3 regions of the Bacillus luti genome follow, and region 1 is predicted to be linked to each of the others. Evidence: riboswitches for the same ligand, from Rfam matches in the RefSeq annotation. Region 1 holds a riboswitch; each other region holds the start of a gene.
What was found. Region 1 has a riboswitch for thiamine pyrophosphate ahead of EUC40_RS23735 (MTH1187 family thiamine-binding protein). Riboswitches for the same ligand answer to the same signal wherever they lie in the genome.
Positions count from the first base shown of each region.

Region 2: it holds a riboswitch for thiamine pyrophosphate, as region 1 does, so the genes downstream of both, tenA (thiaminase II) here and EUC40_RS23735 (MTH1187 family thiamine-binding protein) in region 1, are expected to answer to the same signal.
Region 3: it holds a riboswitch for thiamine pyrophosphate, as region 1 does, so the genes downstream of both, thiC (phosphomethylpyrimidine synthase ThiC) here and EUC40_RS23735 (MTH1187 family thiamine-binding protein) in region 1, are expected to answer to the same signal.

Region 1 is NZ_CP040336.1:4,685,590-4,692,476, reverse strand. Features, by position in the region: gene EUC40_RS23740 (non-ribosomal peptide synthetase) at 11-3,583, shown strand; TPP riboswitch at 3,636-3,737, shown strand; gene EUC40_RS23735 (MTH1187 family thiamine-binding protein) at 3,838-4,158, shown strand; gene EUC40_RS23730 (ABC transporter permease) at 4,130-4,903, shown strand; gene EUC40_RS23725 (ABC transporter substrate-binding protein) at 4,900-5,898, shown strand; gene EUC40_RS23720 (ABC transporter ATP-binding protein) at 5,895-6,644, shown strand.
Region 2 is NZ_CP040336.1:4,374,389-4,381,275, forward strand. Features, by position in the region: gene thiO (glycine oxidase ThiO) at 1-1,049, opposite strand, end outside; gene tenI (thiazole tautomerase TenI) at 1,042-1,662, opposite strand; gene EUC40_RS22185 (ABC transporter substrate-binding protein) at 1,673-2,674, opposite strand; gene EUC40_RS22190 (ABC transporter permease) at 2,671-3,426, opposite strand; gene EUC40_RS22195 (ABC transporter ATP-binding protein) at 3,423-4,172, opposite strand; gene tenA (thiaminase II) at 4,141-4,836, opposite strand; TPP riboswitch at 4,922-5,024, opposite strand; TPP riboswitch at 5,084-5,195, opposite strand; gene EUC40_RS22205 (SH3 domain-containing protein) at 5,465-6,625, shown strand; gene EUC40_RS22210 (hypothetical protein) at 6,631-6,887, shown strand, end outside.
Region 3 is NZ_CP040336.1:195,894-202,780, reverse strand. Features, by position in the region: gene EUC40_RS00965 (arsenic transporter) at 49-1,407, shown strand; gene thiC (phosphomethylpyrimidine synthase ThiC) at 1,509-3,269, opposite strand; TPP riboswitch at 3,384-3,499, opposite strand; gene lldP (L-lactate permease) at 3,571-5,232, opposite strand; gene EUC40_RS00950 (magnetosome magnetite crystal formation protein family) at 5,529-5,846, shown strand; gene EUC40_RS00945 (metal-binding protein) at 5,907-6,398, opposite strand; gene EUC40_RS00940 (YkvA family protein) at 6,449-6,814, opposite strand.

The sequences.
Region 1 (6,887 bases):
AGGATTCAGAATGAGTATTTTGTTAAAACGTTCATATATGGAGAGATATGAACAATTTTTGCAACATAATTATGAACCGCTTATGATACCGAAAGATTTTCAAGTAAGTGAATATAAGCAGAGGAAAGTAAAGGGTAGCAAAGGGATTGAACAAAAGAAATTAGATGTAATAGTAGCAGCTTTTATATGGCTGCATCATATTAGTAATGAAAAGCGAATAGTCATTCCTTATTATATAGGACATAGCAGTTATCCGTTATGTATTACGATTGCACAAAAGCTTTCTTATGAAGAGTTGAAATTAGAAATTAGTGATCAAATGATGCAGTTAGAGAGCATGGAAGAAGTACAAAAGGTGTTGTTACAGTACGATGAAGAAAAGTGGGGGAAACCTGCAATTACAGTCGGAAAAGAAAATAGAAATAGTCAATTAAACATTATTGAATTCAAGAATAATTGTTTCGAAGTTTCTTATAATGAAATGCAATTAGAGGAAAAAACAGCGCTTCGCTATATGAACCAAATTCAGTATGTAATTCAGCAAGGTATTGCAAATGAAAAGCAATGTGTTGTAGATATGAATATTATTACAGAAGAAGAATTAGCGATATATAAAGAGATGAATTGCACAGAAGTACCATACCCGAATAAAAGTATTGCGGATATGTTTTATGAAACCGTAAGGAAATTTTCGAATCGTATAGCTTTATCTTCAGTGGAAGGAACATTAACATATGAACAATTGAATAAAAAAAGTAATCAAATTGCTCACATGTTATTACATAATGGAGTGAAACAAGGTGATTATGTCGGTATCTTTATGAAGAGAAGTATTGATACGGTAGTCAGTATAGTAGCCGTTTTAAAAACAGGTGCGGCATATATTCCGATTGACCCAGATTATCCAGCAAATCGAGTGCAATATATTATTGAGGATAGCCAATCAAAATTAGTTTTAACGAAAGAAGCGAAAGTACCGTTTGAGGATATTCGGGAATTATCTCTTTACGATATGGAACAGTTTCCGGAGACGGATGTAAACTTGTCTATTCACCTTGATGATATTGCATATATGATCTACACGTCTGGTTCTACAGGCAATCCAAAAGGAACCATGCTTGCACATCGCGGAGTAGTGAATTTATGTACATGGATGCAAAGACATTACGAATTAAGTGAAGAAGATATTTTCGCACAGTTCCCGTCATTTAGTTTTGATGCATCTATTTGGGAGTTATTCGCATCATTATTTTGTGGTGGAAATGTATATGTATTATTAGATGAGCAAAGAATGTCAGTGGATGCTTTTGCAAATGCAATTTATAAAGCAAAGGCAACATCTATTTTAGGTTTAGCTACAATTTTCTTACAGCAAGTAGCGACATATCTTCCAGACGAAAGTAAGTATAAGCTGGATTCATTAAAGAGAATTGCAGTTGGTGGAGAAATGCTTACTGCTGAAGTGGTGAAATTATGGCGAGAGAGAATTGGTACCCATGTTCAGCTAAATAATGCATATGGTCCGACAGAGTGTACAATTACAACAACAACATATCCAATTCCAGAGGATTTAAATGACAAACTTGCTAGTATTCCAATTGGAAAGCCAGCAGATAATTATAAAGTTTGGATATTAAATGACAACATGAAGATTTGTCCAATTGGTATACCGGGAGAATTGTATATAGAAACAGTGGGTTTAGCGAAGGGTTACTTTAATAAACCAGAAAAAACAGAAGAAGTATTTATTCAGCACCACATAAAACACGATAGTAGGATATATAAAACAGGTGATATTGTAAAAGTATTGGAAGATGGAAACATTGAGTTTCTATATCGTAAAGACAATCAAGTGAAAATTAGGGGGCACCGAATTGAGCTTGGTGAAATCCAAAATACAATTGCGAAATACGAAATGATAAAAGATGCAGCTGTGTTTACGAAAAAAAGTGAAGAAGGTAGCCATTATTTAGTTGCTTTCTATACAACAATTAATGAAGTTGCTATGGAAACCTTAATACACGATTTAAGAGAACAATTACCAGATTACATGGTACCATCTAAATTAATTTATATTAATGAATTGCCACTTACACCGAATAAAAAAGTTGATTTGAAGCGATTAGCACAACTGGAAGAAGAATACGAACCAGTTCGTCTACAAGAATATGTTGCACCGTCTACTGAGGCGGAAAAGAAAATAGCACAAGCTTGGGGTGATGTATTAGGAATCTCGAAAATAGGTGTTCATGATGATTTCTTTACAATTGGTGGACATTCATTGAAGGTGTTACGAGTTTTAACTTTACTGAAAGAGAATTTTCCATATTTAACAATTCAAGACTTCTTCCAGGAAAGAACAATATATGGGTTAGCACAAATTGAAAGGATAGTAAAAGTGGAGGAAGAAGAGGCATTTCGCGCATATAAAGTAATTCATGAGCCAGGGCCAATTTCACATATAAAAGAAGTGAAAAGCGGCACAGTTTCAAAAATCTTTTTAACAGGAGCTACAGGCTACTTAGGTTCCCATATTTTATATGAATTACTAAAAGATACAACAGCGCACATTTATTGCTTAGTAAGACCGACACAAAACATACAACAAAGAATTGTTAACACATTAACAAGTTATTTTAATGATATAAGTAAGGATTGGCTACAACGTATAACGGCAGTACCTGGTGATCTTGGAGAAGAGTATCTTGGTATGAGTGAAGAAGAGTTTCTACTCATACGTTCTAAGATTGATACGGTAATTCATTGTGGTGCAGATGTAAGGCACTTTGGAGATGTATCTCAGTTCATAAATGTAAATGTTCATGGAACAAGCCGCATGCTAGCATTAACAGAAGAAGGAGCGTCATTCCACTTTATTTCAACAATTGGTATTCCGATAGAATTAGCGATAGGGCAATGGGATACATATATCGAAACAGGTGATTTTAATTACGATGTAGAGTTAGAGAATGTGTATTCTGATAGTAAATTGCAGGCAGAGAACCTTGTCCGTGAAGCTTTAAAGGGCGGTGTACAAGGAAATATTTATCGTGCAGGTAACTTAGCATGTCATTCGAAGACAGGTGTATTCCAACGAAACATTGAAGGGAATGCATTTTACCGTCTTATTAAAGCGATGTTACTCATTGGACAAGCTCCAAATGTGAAGTGGAAAATCGATTTTACACCAATTGATTTTGCTAGTAAATCAATTGTAGCGTATTTACAAGATCCAAAAGTTGTAGGGGAAACGCTACATATATGCCATCCAAATCAAATTGAATTTGAACATTTCATACAGCTAATTGAGGAATGTGGATATAATCTTGAAATGGTTTCACTCTCACAATATATAGATACTGGACTTAAGTTAGCGAAGGAAGATGAAGTAATAGCAGAGCTAATTGCTTCGCAAGTTGCAGGTGATGGAGCACAACAATCTGAAATTGTAATGGGTACTCGTAGAACGAATGAATGGATTAAGAAAAAAGAACTGGTAGTGCCAGCAATTAACAAAGAATTTATTCAGCAATTATTAGTTCATGGTGAACGAGTTGGATATTTTCCAAAGATAATGAAATGATTATGTATGGTTTTGTTTGTTCAATAAAATAAATCATGCTACAATGAAAACGAATTAAGAACCGGGGAGCCAATTGGCTGAGAGGATGTAAGCACACATCGACCCTCAACCTGATCTGGATAATGCCAGCGTAGGGAGTTACTTTAAAGTGATGTAGCATAAGTTATTATAGAATAACTTGCATACAAGGCTTTCCTACATGGTAGGAAAGCCTTTTCTTTTTTTGAAAACTTATCTTTAAGGGGGATTTTATTATGTCACAACAAGTTACAATGTCATTTTCAGTAGTACCGCAAGCGAAGAACAAAGATGTATATTCTGTTGTTGATAAAGCAATTGAAGTTGTGCAACAATCGGGAGTTCGTTATGAAGTAGGAGCAATGGAAACAACGCTGGAAGGAGAATTAGATGTACTTCTTGATGTCATTAAACGTGCACAACAAGCATGCGTCGATGCTGGAGCAGAAGAAGTGATTACTTCAATTAAAATCCATTATCGTCCAAGCACTGGTGTAACGATAGATGAAAAGGTTTGGAAGTACCGTGATGAATATGCAAAACCAGAAGCAATCTAAACTTATTACAACTATTTGGCTTATCCTTCTCATTGCGATATGGGAAGGATCTGTTTCATTATTTAAAATTGAGCCGTGGATTTTACCGAAGCCTTCTGCCATTGTTCAAGAGTTAATTGGAATGAAAGATTTACTATTACCAAATACGATGCAAACACTGCAGGAAGTTATAATCGGACTGTTTTTTGCGATTTTACTTGGGACGAGCATTGCAATTCTTATGGACGTTATCCCTTTATTTCGTATTTTAATAAACCCATTGCTCGTGATTTCGCAAACAATTCCAATTGTTGTACTTGCACCATTATTTATTATTTGGTTTGGCTATGGGATGTTACCAAAAGTAATGGTAGTCATACTCGTTTGTTTCTTTCCAATTGCGCTTAGCATTTTAGAAGGTTTTCAAACAGTAGATAAAAATATGTTGAAATTGTTGCAAACAATGAAAGCAACGAAATGGCAAGTTTACCAAAAAGTAAAGTTTCCAGCAGTGCTCCCATACTTTTTCTCAGGTCTAAAAATTGCAGTTACATATAGCGTAATGGGGGCAATTATCGGAGAATGGCTCGGTGCAAGTGAAGGGCTAGGGGTTATGCTTACGAGAGCAACAAAATCCTTTTTAACTGCTCGAGTATTTGGTGTTGCTGCGATTATCGTCATGGTGACGTTATGCCTGTATTTTATCGTGGAGTTTATGGCAAGAATAACAGCACCATGGATATATAGAAAGGACGGCAGAAAATGAAAAAAGGTTTAAAAGTTATGTTAGCTGCTTTATTAGCAGTAGGTGTGGCTGGATGTAATCCGGCGAAGAAAGAGGAAAGTGCAAGTAAAGATCAAAAAGTAAAAGTAGTATTAGATTGGTTTCCAAATACGAATCATACTGGCTTATATGTAGCGCAAACGAAAGATTATTATAAAAAGCAAGGATTAGATGTAGAAATTATCCAGCCAGGTGATAATGTAACTGCGGAGCAAATGATAGCTTCAGGAAAAGCTGATTTCGCAATAAGTGCACAAGAAAATGTAACGTTAGCCCGTGTGGAAGGGATTCCTGTTGTGTCTGTAGGAGCAATTATTCAGCATAACACTTCAGCTTTTGCATCGCTTAAGAAAGATAATATGACATCACCGAAGGATTTTGAAGGTAAACGTTACGGAGGCTGGGGAGGACCAGCGGAAGAGGCAACGTTAAAAACAATTATGGATAAGCATCAAGCTGACTTTAATAAAGTTGAAAAAATTATTTTAGGACAAACAGATTTCTTTAAATCAATTGGCCGAGATGCAGATTTCGAGTGGATTTATTACGGTTGGGATGGGATTGAAGCGAAGCGTCAAGGGAAAGAGTTAAATACGATTATGGTAAAAGACCTAGATCCAGCGCTTGATTTCTACAGTCCTGTTATTATTACGAGTGAAAAACATACGAAGCAAGATAAAGATTTTGTGAAAAAGTTTATGACTGCAACGACAGAAGGTTATAATTTTGCAATTAAAGAACCGAAAGAAGCTGCAGATATTTTAATTAAAGCTGTCCCAGATGTAAATAAAGAGTTAGTACAAGAAAGTCAAAAGTGGTTAAGCACAAAGTATCAAGATGATGCTAAAGCGTGGGGAGTACAGAAGGAAGAAATTTGGACAAATTACATGAATTTCTTATATGACAACAAAGTTATTAAAAAGAAAATCGATGTAAAAGATGCCTTTACAAATGAATTCCTTCCAAGTGAAAAATGAGCGGATTACAAATAAAAGATATTGTAAAATCTTTCGATGGCAAGAATGTATTAACAAATATTAGTGCTTCTATACGAGAGGGAGAATTCGTTTCCTTTGTAGGTCCGAGTGGTTGCGGGAAAAGCACATTATTAAACATGATTGCACACGTTGAAAATCCAACAAGTGGTAGCGTCACGTATAATGATAAGTACGTACAAGAGCAAGATGTTGTAAGCTACATGCCGCAACAAGATTTATTATTACCGTGGCGATCTGCTTTGCAAAATATTGTTCTTCCACTGGAGATTGAAGGAAAGCCTAAAAAACAAAGGCTGGCAGAAGGAATGGAAGCATTAAAGCAGTTTGAATTAGATGAATATGCCGATCATTACCCAGATGCATTGTCTGGTGGTATGCGCCAAAGAATTAGCTTTCTTCGCACATATTTATGTGAAAAACCGATTATGCTCCTTGATGAGCCTTTTGGAAAATTAGATGCATTTACAAAGATGGAAGTACATAGTTGGCTTTTGAATTCTTGGCACCAGGAAAAGCAAACAATTGTTATGGTCACCCATGACTTAGATGAGGCCATTTTGCTTTCTGATCGCGTATTTATTTTATCTCAAAGGCCAGCATCAATAGTTGGCGAAGTACAAGTGAAATTACCTAGGCCGCGAACGATGGATATGTTAACATCACTTGAGTTAAAGAAGGATAAGGAAGAGATTTTAAGAGTATTAGCTCCTTATATGAAAAAATAGAAAAAGCCTTTTAACAGTTTTTAGCGTAATTACTGTTAAAAGGCTTTTTTATATAGGAGGAGAAAAATGAAATCTATTGAGAAAATAGTGGATTCATTAACAGTAGATCATTTTGAAGAAGGAACAAAAGAAAAAATGGAGAATAGAATATAACAGAGTAGTTTATACTCTTAATATAACAAATGTTAAAGGAGTGAAAGGATAAAATGACTTTATCAACTGTTCTTCAAATGGTTTTAGCTT
Region 2 (6,887 bases), 310 kb from region 1:
TCAGCCATATACTGACCAGAAACAGGGCTTAATAAAATACCGTTTCGATAATGCCCAGTACAAGCATATAAACCTTTTATTTCTTCATGCTCTCCCATATAAGGAGCTTCATGATTCGATTGTGGCCTTAATCCAGCCCATGTACTTTCCCACTCTGCCTCTTTTAAAGCCGGCAATATTGTATAAGCACGCTCTAATATAGAAGTAATACTTTCTGGCTGCACAGTTTTATTGAACGTATGAGGATGCATCGTTGCCCCTATTACATAACGACCACCACGTTTCGGTGCGATATAAAATCTTTCTTGGAAAATAGGAGCTTTCAATAGTGGCTTCCTGCTTCTTACTGCAACGACTTCTCCTTTAACTGGATATGTACCCCAATCGTGATGAAAATGTCCTAGTAGCTTCGTGCTCCATGAACCTCCTGCAATAACGACTTTCTCGCACGTGATAATACCTTCGCTCGTAACAATTCCAGTCACTTTATTATTTTCAATACGAATATCAAGTACCTCTGTCTGTTCATATATATCAGCACCGGAAATGGCTGCAGACTGTGCAAATGCTTTCGTAAGCTCTGGTGCAATAACGTGACCATCTTTCGGATAATATACCGCTCCGATAATTGATTCGGATAGAAATGGCTCTTTTTCTCGTAAATGGTCTCCTGTTAGAAAATAGGAATCCTCACCTGTTTTCTGCTGCCAATCCATAATGTGAAGAATTCTTTCCTTCTCACCTTCATTTTGGGCAATGCGATATATTCCTTTTTCCTCATATCCAATATCAATACCCGTCTTTTCACGTAAAGCTGTTGCAAGTTGTGGGAATATAGCACGGCTTTCTCTAGCAAGTTCAAATAGCGGATCATACGCATCCCATTCTGCCTGAACACCGAGCAAGCCAGCAGCAGCTTTCGAAGCTTCCGATGCAATCCTCTGCTTCTCTATAATTGCTACTTTATGTCCTCTTTCTGCTAGAAAATGTGCAACTGAACTGCCAATTACACCACCGCCAATAATTGCTACATCATACTTCTCACACATGTTTCCCCGCCCACTTTCTTATTGATTCCTTATAAGATTTCGCTCTGCTATACGGGTTACTATCACTTACAATTCCAGACATAACAGCAATTCCACTTATTTCACTTGCAAGAACATCCCTTGTATTTTCAGGAGTAATTCCTCCAATAGCTATAATCGGGATCGATAAGCTCTTTGCAATGCCGGAAATTTCCTCTAGCCCTCTCGCTGGCACACCTTTTTTACACTCTGTTGGGAATACATGACCATAAACGAGCGAATCAGCACCATTCTTAAAAGCCTCTATCGCTTCTTCTAAAGAATGTACGGAATAACCAACATGCAAATACGAAAACTTTTCTTTCACTGACCTTACATCCGTGCTTCGATATCCTAGCTGCACACGCGGTATATTTAATAAAATAGCAATATCAATTCGGTCATTTATAACAAGTTTAGATGCCGGAAAGCCTTTTTTTAAAAGGCTTTCCACCCCTTCATATAATTCCTTCGTACTTTTCTCACGCTCACGAATATGCAAATAATCAATCTCACTCTCAATTTGCATCGCTACATTCACTAACTCTTCGAATGGCATATGGCCATTTGAGATTACGTGGAGCTCATTTTTCATATTCATTCGCCTACTTTAAAATATTTTCGAATAGCTCATCGGCTGGAACAATTTCCTTCGTCATTCCTTTGTCTTTCAGCCATTTATTTTGTTTCTCCCAAGACTCTTTTGAATCTGATAAGAATGGCTCATCTTTCGTTTCCATCTTCTCTAATAAAATTTTCATACTTTCTTTTTCAACTTCTGGCACAAGCGGGAAGTTTTCTTTTTCTTGATGATCTAATAAAATATTTAATGCTTCATCAGGGTTTTTCTTCATAAAGTCATACCCTTTTTTCGCCCCACGTAAAAAGGCTTGCAGCGCTTCTTTATCTTTTTTCAACGTTTTATCACCTGTTACAAACACAAGCTCATGATAATTCGGTACGCCGTAATCAGCTGGATTAAAGTACGCTGGTTCATGACCTTCATGACGCATAACAGGTACTTCATGGTTAATGTATGCTCCTGTTACAGCATCTACTTTTTTCGTAATTAACGCTGGCACTAAATCAAATCCAACATCAACTACTTTCACTGTATCTGGATTACCACCATCTTCTTTTATCATCGTTTTTAAATACGCTTCACTTAAAGGCGTTCCAGAGTAACCTACTGTTTTACCTTCTAAATCTTTCGGTGATTGAATACCTGCTGATTTCAGCGATACGACATGATTTAATGGGGAACGTACGACAGCCCCAATTGACTTCACTGGAATTTGTTCATTTGCTCTTGCCATAACAACATCTGGCTGATAATACAGGCCAACTGTCACTTTCCCTGCTGCCGCTAACGTTAATGGATCAGTCGGATTAGAAGGGAATTTAATATTTACCTTTACTCCTTCTTCTTTAAAGTATCCTTTTTCAATTGCTGCATAAATAAAGCTATGCACCGCATTTGGATACCAATCAAGCATGACCGTTATTTCTTTTTCTTTTTTACTTTTATCGGATGCTGAATTACTCGAACATCCTGCAATCATTGCAACTAATAATGTGAACACAAAGATGCGTTTTAATAATTTCATGAATGCTTCCTCCAACTAATGAATTTCTTTTCTAATATGGAAATAAGTATGACGAAGAAAATAGCTAATAATGATAACAATACAATGGGTGCGAATACACCAGCCCCGTCTAACTGCGTCATCATTCTCTTACTGAAATATCCAAGCCCAGCTTGTGCACCAAGCCACTCTCCAATTGCTGCCCCAATGACACTAAGCGGAACTGCAATTTTTAAAGCTGAGAAAAAATAAGGAAGAGCAGACGGCAACTTTAACTTAAGAAAAACATCTTTTTTCGTTGCTCCATATGTAACTAAGAGCTCCTCCCATTCTTTTTTCGTACTACGCAGTCCATCGTACGTATTGACCGCAATCGGGAAAAACGTAATTAAAACTGTAACAACGACTTTACTCCAGATTGTGTATCCAAACCATAAAACGAAGAGCGGAGCAAGCGCAGTAATCGGAATCGTTTGTGAGGCAACTAATAATGGATAAAATGCTCTTTCCATCCATGTACTCGCATTCATTAACATTGCGAGTCCCACACCTAGTACGATAGAAATAACAACACCTATTAAAACGACGTATAACGTTGCCGGTAAATGAACCGTAAATAATATGTCTTTTAGTTTCCATATCTTTATTACAATTGCAGACGGTGACGGTAAAATGTACATCTCATCTACAATTCTTGCTCCTATTTCCCACATAACGAGTAAAATACTTGAAAGAGTAATGGCAGGAACTAATTCTTTCAATCGGCTTATCATACAAGTACCTGCCTTTGTAACATACTAAGAAGCTCCTCTTTCAGCGCTAACACGTCCGGTTTATATAAATCCTTTCGTGTTCGATTATGATCAAGTGGCACAATCCGCTCAGTCAATGTCATTATCGGCTGCTCCTCCACTACTAAAATTCGATTCGAAAGGAATAGCGCTTCTTCAACATCATGAGTGATGAATAAAATTGTTTTTTCCCACTCTTTCCATTGTTCAAACAACCATTCTTGCAATGATGCCTTCGTTAAGGCATCTAATGCACTAAACGGTTCATCTAGTAATAATATTTCCCCGCCTGTTAATAAAGTTCGGATAAAAGATACGCGCTGCCTCATACCGCCAGATAAATCTTTCGGGTATTTTTCCTCATATCCTTGTAAACCGAATTTATGTAACAGTTCCTTTGCCTTCACTTGCGCTTCTTTCTTTGGTACACCTTGGCACTCTAGTGGCAGGGCAGCATTTTCAATAATTGTTCTCCACGGCAAAAGCATATCTTTTTGAGGCATATATCCTACAGGGTGACTCTTTGTTTCTGTCAGCTCTATTTGTCCAGCACTTGCTTCTTCTAAGCCTGTAATAAGGCGAAATAAAGTGCTTTTCCCGCAACCACTTGGTCCGATAATACTTACAAATTCTTTCTCTTGTATAGAAGCATTTAATTCATTGATGATCGGTTTCTCATCATAATGAAAAGAAACATTATGAAACTGTAGTATGTTCTTGCTCCTCAAATCCCCACATCTCCTTACGATAGGACATATCCCAGAATAAATATTCAAATCGACTGGAATATAAGAAAATCTCCTCTAATCGGTCTAGTTCTTTCTCTGACTTCCCAGCTGCCATTTCATTTAATAAATCTATTAACCAAATACAAAGATTACCGTATTCTTCAGAACTATATCCTTGAATCCACTCACCAAAGAACTCATGATCTCTCGCTCCAGGAATATCATTTAAACGCTTTCCAATCTCCCAGTAACTCCACATACACGGAAGAAGTGCTGCTATTAATTCTGCCAGTGTTCCATTTTGAGATACTGACATCATATAGTTTGTATAAGCTAAATTTTTAGCTGATGGTTTTGCAGATTCCATTTCTTCTACAGAAATACCCAGTCTTTTTGCATATTGTTTATGAATCGTCATTTCTCCATTTAATATTCCATCAATTTGTTCAGCAAACTTTCCCATTATTTGTGGATTCGTTGCTTTTACAACACCAATCGCATATAGCTTTGCATAATCTAGCAGATACAAATAATCTTGTATAATATAATATTGGAATTTATCTTTTTCTAACGTACCATTCCCCATACCTACTACAAACGGATGATTATGACTTTTCTCCCAAACAGGTTGCACAGTTTCTAATAATCTATCGCAAAATTTCATTACTATTTCCCCTTTCAATATGTGTATTTAAATAAAAAACCACTTCTCTATATAAGAAGTGGTTACAGCAAATAAAATTATACATTTATTCGATGTTCCACTTCCCTTCGCTAGTATTACCTAGATCAGGTCTGTAAGGGTTAAGGATTATTCCTCTCTCAGCACATCAAGCACCCCTAGTGGTTCAATATGAAATTTTTAAATCAAAAAGCCCCGTTTCTATACGCAAAGAAACGGGGACTCATAGTTATTGTCCGAATTGCTTCCCTACGCTAGCATAATCTAGATCAGGTAATGAAAAGGATCAAAGGCTTACGGCCCACTCTCAGCTGGCAACACCAGCTCTCCTAGCAAACTATAAAATTATCACTGTCAGTATAACATCGTCATAAGACATCATCAACTGTTTTAATTTTCTTAATTGTCAACAAAATAACAAAGCTATACAACACTTATATTTTATTTTCAAAATCAATATCCTAATTAATTGGATAAAAAGAAATAATTATTCTCAAAAAATTTATTTTTATATTGATTTCATATTACATTTATGTGAATAAACCCACTATATTATATCTTTATACTATAATAAAATTACAACTATACAACTAGAGGAGGTCTCTATTATATGAATATGAAAGCTACTGCTCTAACAGCAACTACTGTCGCAATTGCTTCTTTACTACCTTCTATGGGAGAAACAAATGTACAAAAAGCAAATGCTGAACAATTATCTAATGTTAAAACTGGATATGTCAAAGTGGATCAAGCAACTTTACATAAAGAAGACAATATAAATAGCGTATCTATTGATAAAATCCGCTTTAATACGAAAGTGAACATACTTGAAAAAACGAATGATTGGTATAAAGTATCTGTTAATAATAAAGTAGGTTACGTGCAAAAAGATACTATTCTACTAAAAAACAAACTTCAATCTAATAATCAATACATCGTCAATGCTAATGCATTAAACGTTCGCTCTGAACCTAATCTAGAATCTTCAATTTTAGATGTATTACCGAATGGAAAGTTCGTTACCATTCAAGAAGAACAAGGTGAATGGTATAAGATTTTACATAATGGTCAAACAGGTTATGTACAAAAAGCATTCATATCTAATGGCTCACAACCTTTAGTAAAAGGAATTACAGTTCAAAATAATACGAAGTACACAGTTGCAACACCAAAACTCAATGTACGTAGTAATGCTAGTACAAGTAGTTCTCTACTTGGTTCATTACAAAATGGTACACAAGTGCAAGTAGTAGAAACTGTAGGAACTTGGTATAAAATTCGTTTTGGTACAGGGTACGGATATGTGGCAAAACACTATGTAGTACAAAACCAACCGCAATCACAAGCTAAAACCGCTCAACCTTCATCCATTCCAGCAGCTTTCAAATTCCCTGCTCAAGGAAGAGTTAGCTCAACCTTTGATATGCGCTGGGAACAAATGCATTATGGTATAGATATTGCAGCTCAAGGGAACGTATCCATTCAAGCTGCCGCTGCAGGTAAAGTTGTGAAGTCTTATTATTCGGCTAGTTATGGTAATGTCGTGTTCATCGCCCATCAAATTAATGGGAAATTATATACAACAGTTTATGCTCATATGAAAGATCGCACTGTACAAGCCGGTGATCAAGTACAAACTGGACAACTATTAGGTCATATGGGAAATACAGGGCATTCATACGGACAACATCTCCACTTTGAGTTACACAATGGAGAATGGAATTTTGAAAAAACAAATGCAGTCAATCCACTGCCATATTTAGTTAGGTAAATTGTATGCCACGCAATATACCTCTCTTAATTGAATACTTGGCCTTTTTAGGCTTAATCTGTTGTTTAATCATTTATAATACAAACACTGTATTTTTATCTATTATCATTGCTTTTGTTACTTTAGAAATTATGATGGAATCATTCCAAGTGCAACTAAAACAAAAAATTGCACACATTTATAACGCTCTTTTTCTATTAAGTGCCCTTATAACAAATGTAATTAGTAACGGTTTGTATTTATCTACCGTATTTCCTGTATT
Region 3 (6,887 bases), 710 kb from region 1:
TGAGACAAGCTACATTCGTTCAAGGAAAAATAGAAAGGTAGGCAAAATATGAGTACTGAAATATGGATTACTATTATTGTATTCTTCTTCACGATGATTGTTATCTTTTGGCGACCTCGTGGTTTAAATGAGGCGTGGCCAGCAGCAATTGGTGCTGGTATTATCCTGATTACTGGACTTGTATCAAGACCAGACGTCATAGACATTATAAGTAAAATTGGCGGTGCCTCCATAACAATATTAGCGACCATCGTTATGGCGGTTATACTAGAAAGCTTCGGCTTCTTCCACTGGTCCGCAGCGAAACTTGCAAATTTAGCAAAAGGCTCCGGCCACCGATTATACTGGTACATTCAATTACTTTGTTTTCTTATGACTCTCTTATTCAATAACGACGGTAGTATTTTAATTACAACGCCAATTTTAATTCTCCTTCTAAAAAATCTTCAATTAAAACCCCATCAACAAATTCCTTATTTATTAAGTGGTGCTTTAATCGCTACTGCATCTAGTGCACCAATTGGTGTCAGTAATATCGTAAACTTAATCGCATTAAATATCGTTCATATGACTCTTTACATGCATACGGCTATGATGTTTGTACCTGCAACACTAGGACTATTGTTTATGTCATGGCTCATGTACACAGTTTTAAAGAAAAAACTACCAAAAAGATTACCTGTTTCTTCATATGATATCGAAGAAATATTCTTCACGAAAAATTTCCATCCATTAAAAGGAAAAAATTCTGTTGATACGAAACAAAAACGTACAAAATTCATGCTAAAAGTATTAGGCTTCGTCTTCCTTATGCGCTGTCTTCTATTCGTTGCATCCTTCTTATCGATTCCAATCGAAATTGTTGCTGTACTCGGTTCACTCGTTCTTCTCATCTGGAGATGGTACTACTTACGAACAAACCCTGTCGATATTTTGAAAAAGACACCGTGGCACATTTTAATTTTCGCATTCTCTATGTACGTCATTATTTACGGGCTTCACAACGCAGGATTAACAGCGGCGCTTGTAAATTGGCTTGAACCAGTTGTAAGTCAACATCTACTTTATGCTAGCTTTGCAATGGGCGGACTCGTCTCCCTCCTCTCTAACGTCTTCAATAACCATCCTGCACTTATGATTGGTACAATCACATTAACAGAAATGGGACTAGACCCAGTCACATTAAAAACTATCTACCTCGCAAACATTATTGGTAGTGACATCGGTTCACTATTACTACCAATCGGTACACTAGCTTCCCTCATTTGGATGTATATCCTGAAACAAAACAAAATTAAAGTAAAATGGAAAGACTATTTAAGTGTATCTCTTATCGTTATTCCTCTCACAACAATCGTCATATTATTCCTCTTATACTACTGGGTACACCTCTTCTTCGCCTTATAAACGACAGAAGCCCGCTTTGCTACCGTCTTAGCAAAGCGGGCTTCTTCTATATTTAAGTTAGGTACTACAGTGTGATCAATCAAGTAAAGAGGTGTAACGTGTTATTGGTATAAATGACTACCAGTTTCTTTAAATTCTTTCGCCTTCTCTTTCATCCCTTTTTCAATTGCTTCTGTCGTTTCTAAATCATTTTCTTTCGCATATTCACGAATATCATGTGAAATTCTCATACTACAGAACTTCGGTCCACACATCGAACAGAAATGAGCTGTTTTCGCTCCTTCTGCCGGCAACGTTTCATCGTGATATTCCATCGCGCGTTCAGGATCTAAAGATAAATTAAATTGATCGCGCCAACGGAATTCAAAGCGTGCTTTCGAAAGTGCATCATCACGCTGATGAGCCGTTTTGTGCCCTTTCGCAAGATCAGCCGCATGTGCTGCAATTTTGTACGTAATAACCCCCGTTCGAACATCATCTTTATTTGGCAATCCTAAATGTTCTTTCGGTGTTACATAACAAAGCATTGCAGTTCCGAACCAACCAATCATTGCAGCTCCAATTGCCGATGTAATATGGTCATAACCTGGTGCAATATCTGTCGTTAACGGTCCAAGTGTATAGAATGGCGCGCCCTGACAAATATCAAGTTCTTTTTCCATATTCTCTTTAATTAAATGCATTGGTACATGTCCAGGTCCTTCAATCATCACTTGCACATCATGTTTCCAAGCAATTTTCGTTAATTCACCAAGTGTTTCAAGCTCAGAGAATTGTGCTTCGTCATTTGCATCTGCAATCGATCCTGGACGTAATCCATCTCCAAGAGAGAACGAAACATCGTACTGCTTCATAATTTCACAAATCTCTTCAAAATGAGTATATAGGAAGTTTTCTTTATGGTGGAATAAACACCACTGCGCCATAATCGAACCACCACGCGAAACGATACCTGTCGTACGCTTTGCAGTAATTGGAATGTAACGAAGTAATACACCAGCATGAATCGTAAAGTAATCCACGCCTTGCTCCGCTTGCTCAATTAACGTATCACGATACACTTCCCACGTTAAATCTTCTGCAATTCCATTTACCTTTTCAAGCGCTTGATAAATCGGTACAGTTCCAACTGGTACAGGCGCATTACGAATAATCCACTCACGCGTCGTATGAATGTTTTTACCTGTAGATAAATCCATAATCGTATCTGCACCCCAGCGCGTTGCCCACGTCATCTTCTCTACTTCTTCTGCAATAGAAGAAGATACAGCAGAGTTTCCGATATTTGCATTTACCTTCACGTGGAAATTACGCCCGATAATCATCGGTTCTGCTTCCGGATGATTAATATTCGCGGGTAAAATAGCACGGCCTTCTGCAATTTCCTTACGAACAAACTCAGGGTCTACTCCCTCACGAATCGCAACGTATTCCATCTCAGACGTAATAATGCCATTACGCGCATAATGCATTTGCGTAACATTTGCACCTTGCTTCGCTCTAAGCGGCTGGCGATCCATTTGCGGAAAAACAGGTGTATGTTTCGAAGCCACTTTCACACCGTCATCCTCTGGTTTTACTTCGCGCCCTTCGTATGCTTCTACGTCTCCGCGCTCTACTATCCAAGAGTGACGCGGCGCCTGCAATCCCTTTTCCAGCTCCACTTTATACGCCGGATCCGTATAAGGACCGCTCGTATCATACACACGGACTGGAGGATTCGGGACGCCGTTCGTTTCGCTTTGTTCAATCTCACGCATCGGCACTTTCATGCCTGCGCGTGGTCCATCCACATATACTTTCTTACTCCCTGGTAAACTCGACTTCAATTCAATTTGCTCAGCTGAAACAGATTGTTTCATAACCTTTGTTGCCTCCCCTGTTCGTGACAAGGACGAGATATGGCCAGCGCATGCCAAAATAAAAAGAGCCAGGTCCATAAAAAAATAAGGACCTGGCTCATAAAAGACATCATTATGTAAAGCCGTTAACTTCCCTACGCTGGTACGAGCCAGATCAGGTCCAAAGGGTTAAGAAGATCACGCGCTTCTCTCTCAGCCTACGCATACGTTAGGCACCCCTAGTTTATCACTGATTTAATTTTCAATACTTTCCCATCATACACGATAATCTGAAAAATGCAAAGTTTATTTCTTTTATTGTTTATGGAATCATCCACGTTAAATAATATGCCTGCACATACGTCATAATACCAACAATAATGACGAAGAACAAACTATGCTTCACTGTAAATCGGAATAAATCTGATTCTTTTCCAGCAAGTCCAACTGCCGCACAAGCAATTGCAATCGATTGCGGAGAAATCATTTTCCCTGTTACACCACCCGTTGTATTTGCTGCAACGAGAAGCACTTCAGATACACCGACTTGCTGTGCTGTAATTGCTTGTAAGTTTGAGAACAGTGCGTTCGCTGACGTATCAGATCCCGTTAAGAATACGCCAATCCACCCTAGGAATGGTGAGAAGAACGGGAATAATCCGCCAGTTCCAGCTAGCGCTAACGCTAATGTAGAAGATAGGCCAGAATAGTTTGCGATAAATGCAAATCCTAATACGAATCCGATTGATAGAATTGGCATTTTCAGTTCATTTAACGTTTCTTTAAATGTCACTACTGCATCTTTTGCACTCATTTTCAAAATAAACATGGAAATGATGCAAGCAATTAAAATCGCTGTTCCAGTTGCTGATAATACATCAAGCTTCAAAATCGCCTCATAAGGCGTCGGTTTATTTACAATTGGCTCTGCTTTCATTACTAAATTGTGCAAGCCTGGAATTTCAAACTTAAATACAAGACTTTCTAAAGTGCCACCTGGAGCGAATAACGCCTTAAAGAAACTTTGACTCCAAATAATTACCATAACTGTTAATACGATAAATGGAGACCATGCCTTTACGACTTTTCCTAACGTTAATTTCGGCATCGATGCCGCTGTCGTTGTTGCAGCTACTTCACTATTCGCTTGCCCTGATTGATAGATTTCTTTCGGTTGCCATACTTTTAAGAACAGCGCCAAACTTACTAAACTTACAAGCGCCGATGTAATATCCGGAAGTTCTGGTCCTAAGAATGTCGCTGTAATAAACTGCGTAATTGCAAATGAACTACCCGCTACAAACAGCGCAGGCCACGTTTGCTTTACCCCTTTAAATCCATCCATTAAAAATACGATAAAGAACGGAACAAATAATGATAAGAACGGTAACTGATGTCCAGCCATTTGTCCGATCTTATGTGGATCAATACCCGTTACTTGTCCGGCAACTGTAATTGGGATTCCCATTGCGCCAAACGCTACTGGTGCAGTATTTGCGATTAAACAAAGACCAGCTGCATATAGAGGATTTAAACCAAGACCTGCAAGAAGCGCCGCCGTGATCGCTACCGGTGCCCCAAATCCTGCTGCTCCTTCTAAAAATGCTCCAAATGAAAATCCAATTAAAATAACGAGTAAACGGTGATCATTTGTAATAGATAATACAGATGCACGAATCACATCGAATTGACCTGTTTTCACAGAAATTTTATATAAAAATACCGACATAATGATGATCCAAGCGATTGGCCATAATCCGTATAAGAAACCATATCCGGTTGCTGCCATCGCCATCGTGAACGGCATCTTATAAGCGAACAGCGCTACTAAAATTGTAAGTACAACCGTAATAAATCCTGCCACATACCCCTTCATGCGGAAAACTGCTAAAGCTAAGAAAAAAAAGATAATCGGAATAAGTGCGACTGCCGCCGAAATCCAAATGTTTCCGAACGGATCATAAACTTGTGTCCATGTGTTCATTGTTCTCTCCCCCTAAAGAATCCCCTTTTAAATAGAATAACCTCATCAATAGACTATCAGGTCATCATACCTTTTAGCCTAAAAATAAAAAACGTTTAGGAAAACGTTTTCAATTACTTCCATTTATACTTTAGCACATTATTTTCTAGCAAAAAAGATTTTTTTGAAAATTTTATCTTTTTTCCAGGAAATCTTACAAAATCGTCATGTTCCTGTAATGTTCATCGATAGAAAGCTTGCCAAAACTATTGCATAATAATAGTATAACAACAGACATTATTCATGAGGTGATATATATGAACGGAAACAAAATATTAGCTGCTTTATCATACTTTAGTGTACTATTTGCCCCTATCTTATTCCCTATTATCGTTTGGATTGTAGGCGATGCTGAAACAAAACCACATGCAAAACGTGCTCTATGGACACACATTATTCCAAGTATCGCTACATTCATCGGCGTAGCTATTTTAGGAATTATGGGTATCGGATCGGATCAACCAGACGTAACACTTGGAATCGGAGCAATGATTGTCTTATGTATTTGCGGCATCATTAGCTTATACTACTTCATTTGGAATATCGTGAAAGGTATTAAAGTGCTGAAAGCATAATTTCCTTTTTAAACAAACGTTTGATTAAAAAAAGACACTTGCAATTTGCAAGTGTCTTTTTTATCTTCTGCGTTTCTTCTTTTTTCTCATCATTTTCTTTCGGCGCGTATTCACTTTATCCGCTATAATGTGGAGCGTACTCGCTACGACAATTCCCATTACGAACGTTACAAGTTCAACCTCATGTTCCTTCGCAATTTCTATTAAATTCCCGTCAAGTACGATTACATTTAATAGGAATAAAAACGGAGAAAACACAATTAACATGTATGCGATACGAATTATATCACCAAGTATAATCGTGTGCGTAAAAAAGGAGCGATGCGGCATTATTCTCTTATACGGGTACCAAAATATACGCAAGAATCCCCATTTATTGTACGCATTACTGTACGTATCTAAATCCGGTGTTAAAAATGAAGTGCCCACTAAAAAGCCAATTGCAAAAGTTAATAAAAAATCAAAATCTGTTAATCCATACGAGAAAAGCATAAACAAAACAACCGGCAAGGATATTAAGTTTATTTTCGTATGCGTTCTTCCTGATGGCATAATGCACTTCCTCGCTTACGTTCGCCCTGTCACCATATGACAGTTCTCACCTATTGATCTAATTTCTGATCGATAAATGATGTGTCTATATCCGAACCAAACCATTCTGCCAACTTCATTCGTGCCTTATCTTTCACATCTTCATTGACGTATAACGACGCTTGTAATAGTGCGGCCATTAACGCCCCTAAATCATCCGTATAACCAATTCCAGCAATGAAATCTGGGATGGCATCAATCGGTGCAATAAAATAAGCAAGTGCTCCAATTACAATCATTTTCACTCGTTTCGGAACGTCTCGTCTTTGCAAAACGTAAAACAATAATAAACTTGCATAAATGACTGACTGCCCAGCTTGCTTTGCAACATGTTTTACCTTCTTCCAAAACGCTTCAACTGAAAATTTTTGTTCCATATAAAAGCCTCCTTATTTTTTTAAAAAAATAAGCTACAATATGATATCAGTAAAAGTTCATCAAAATTACACA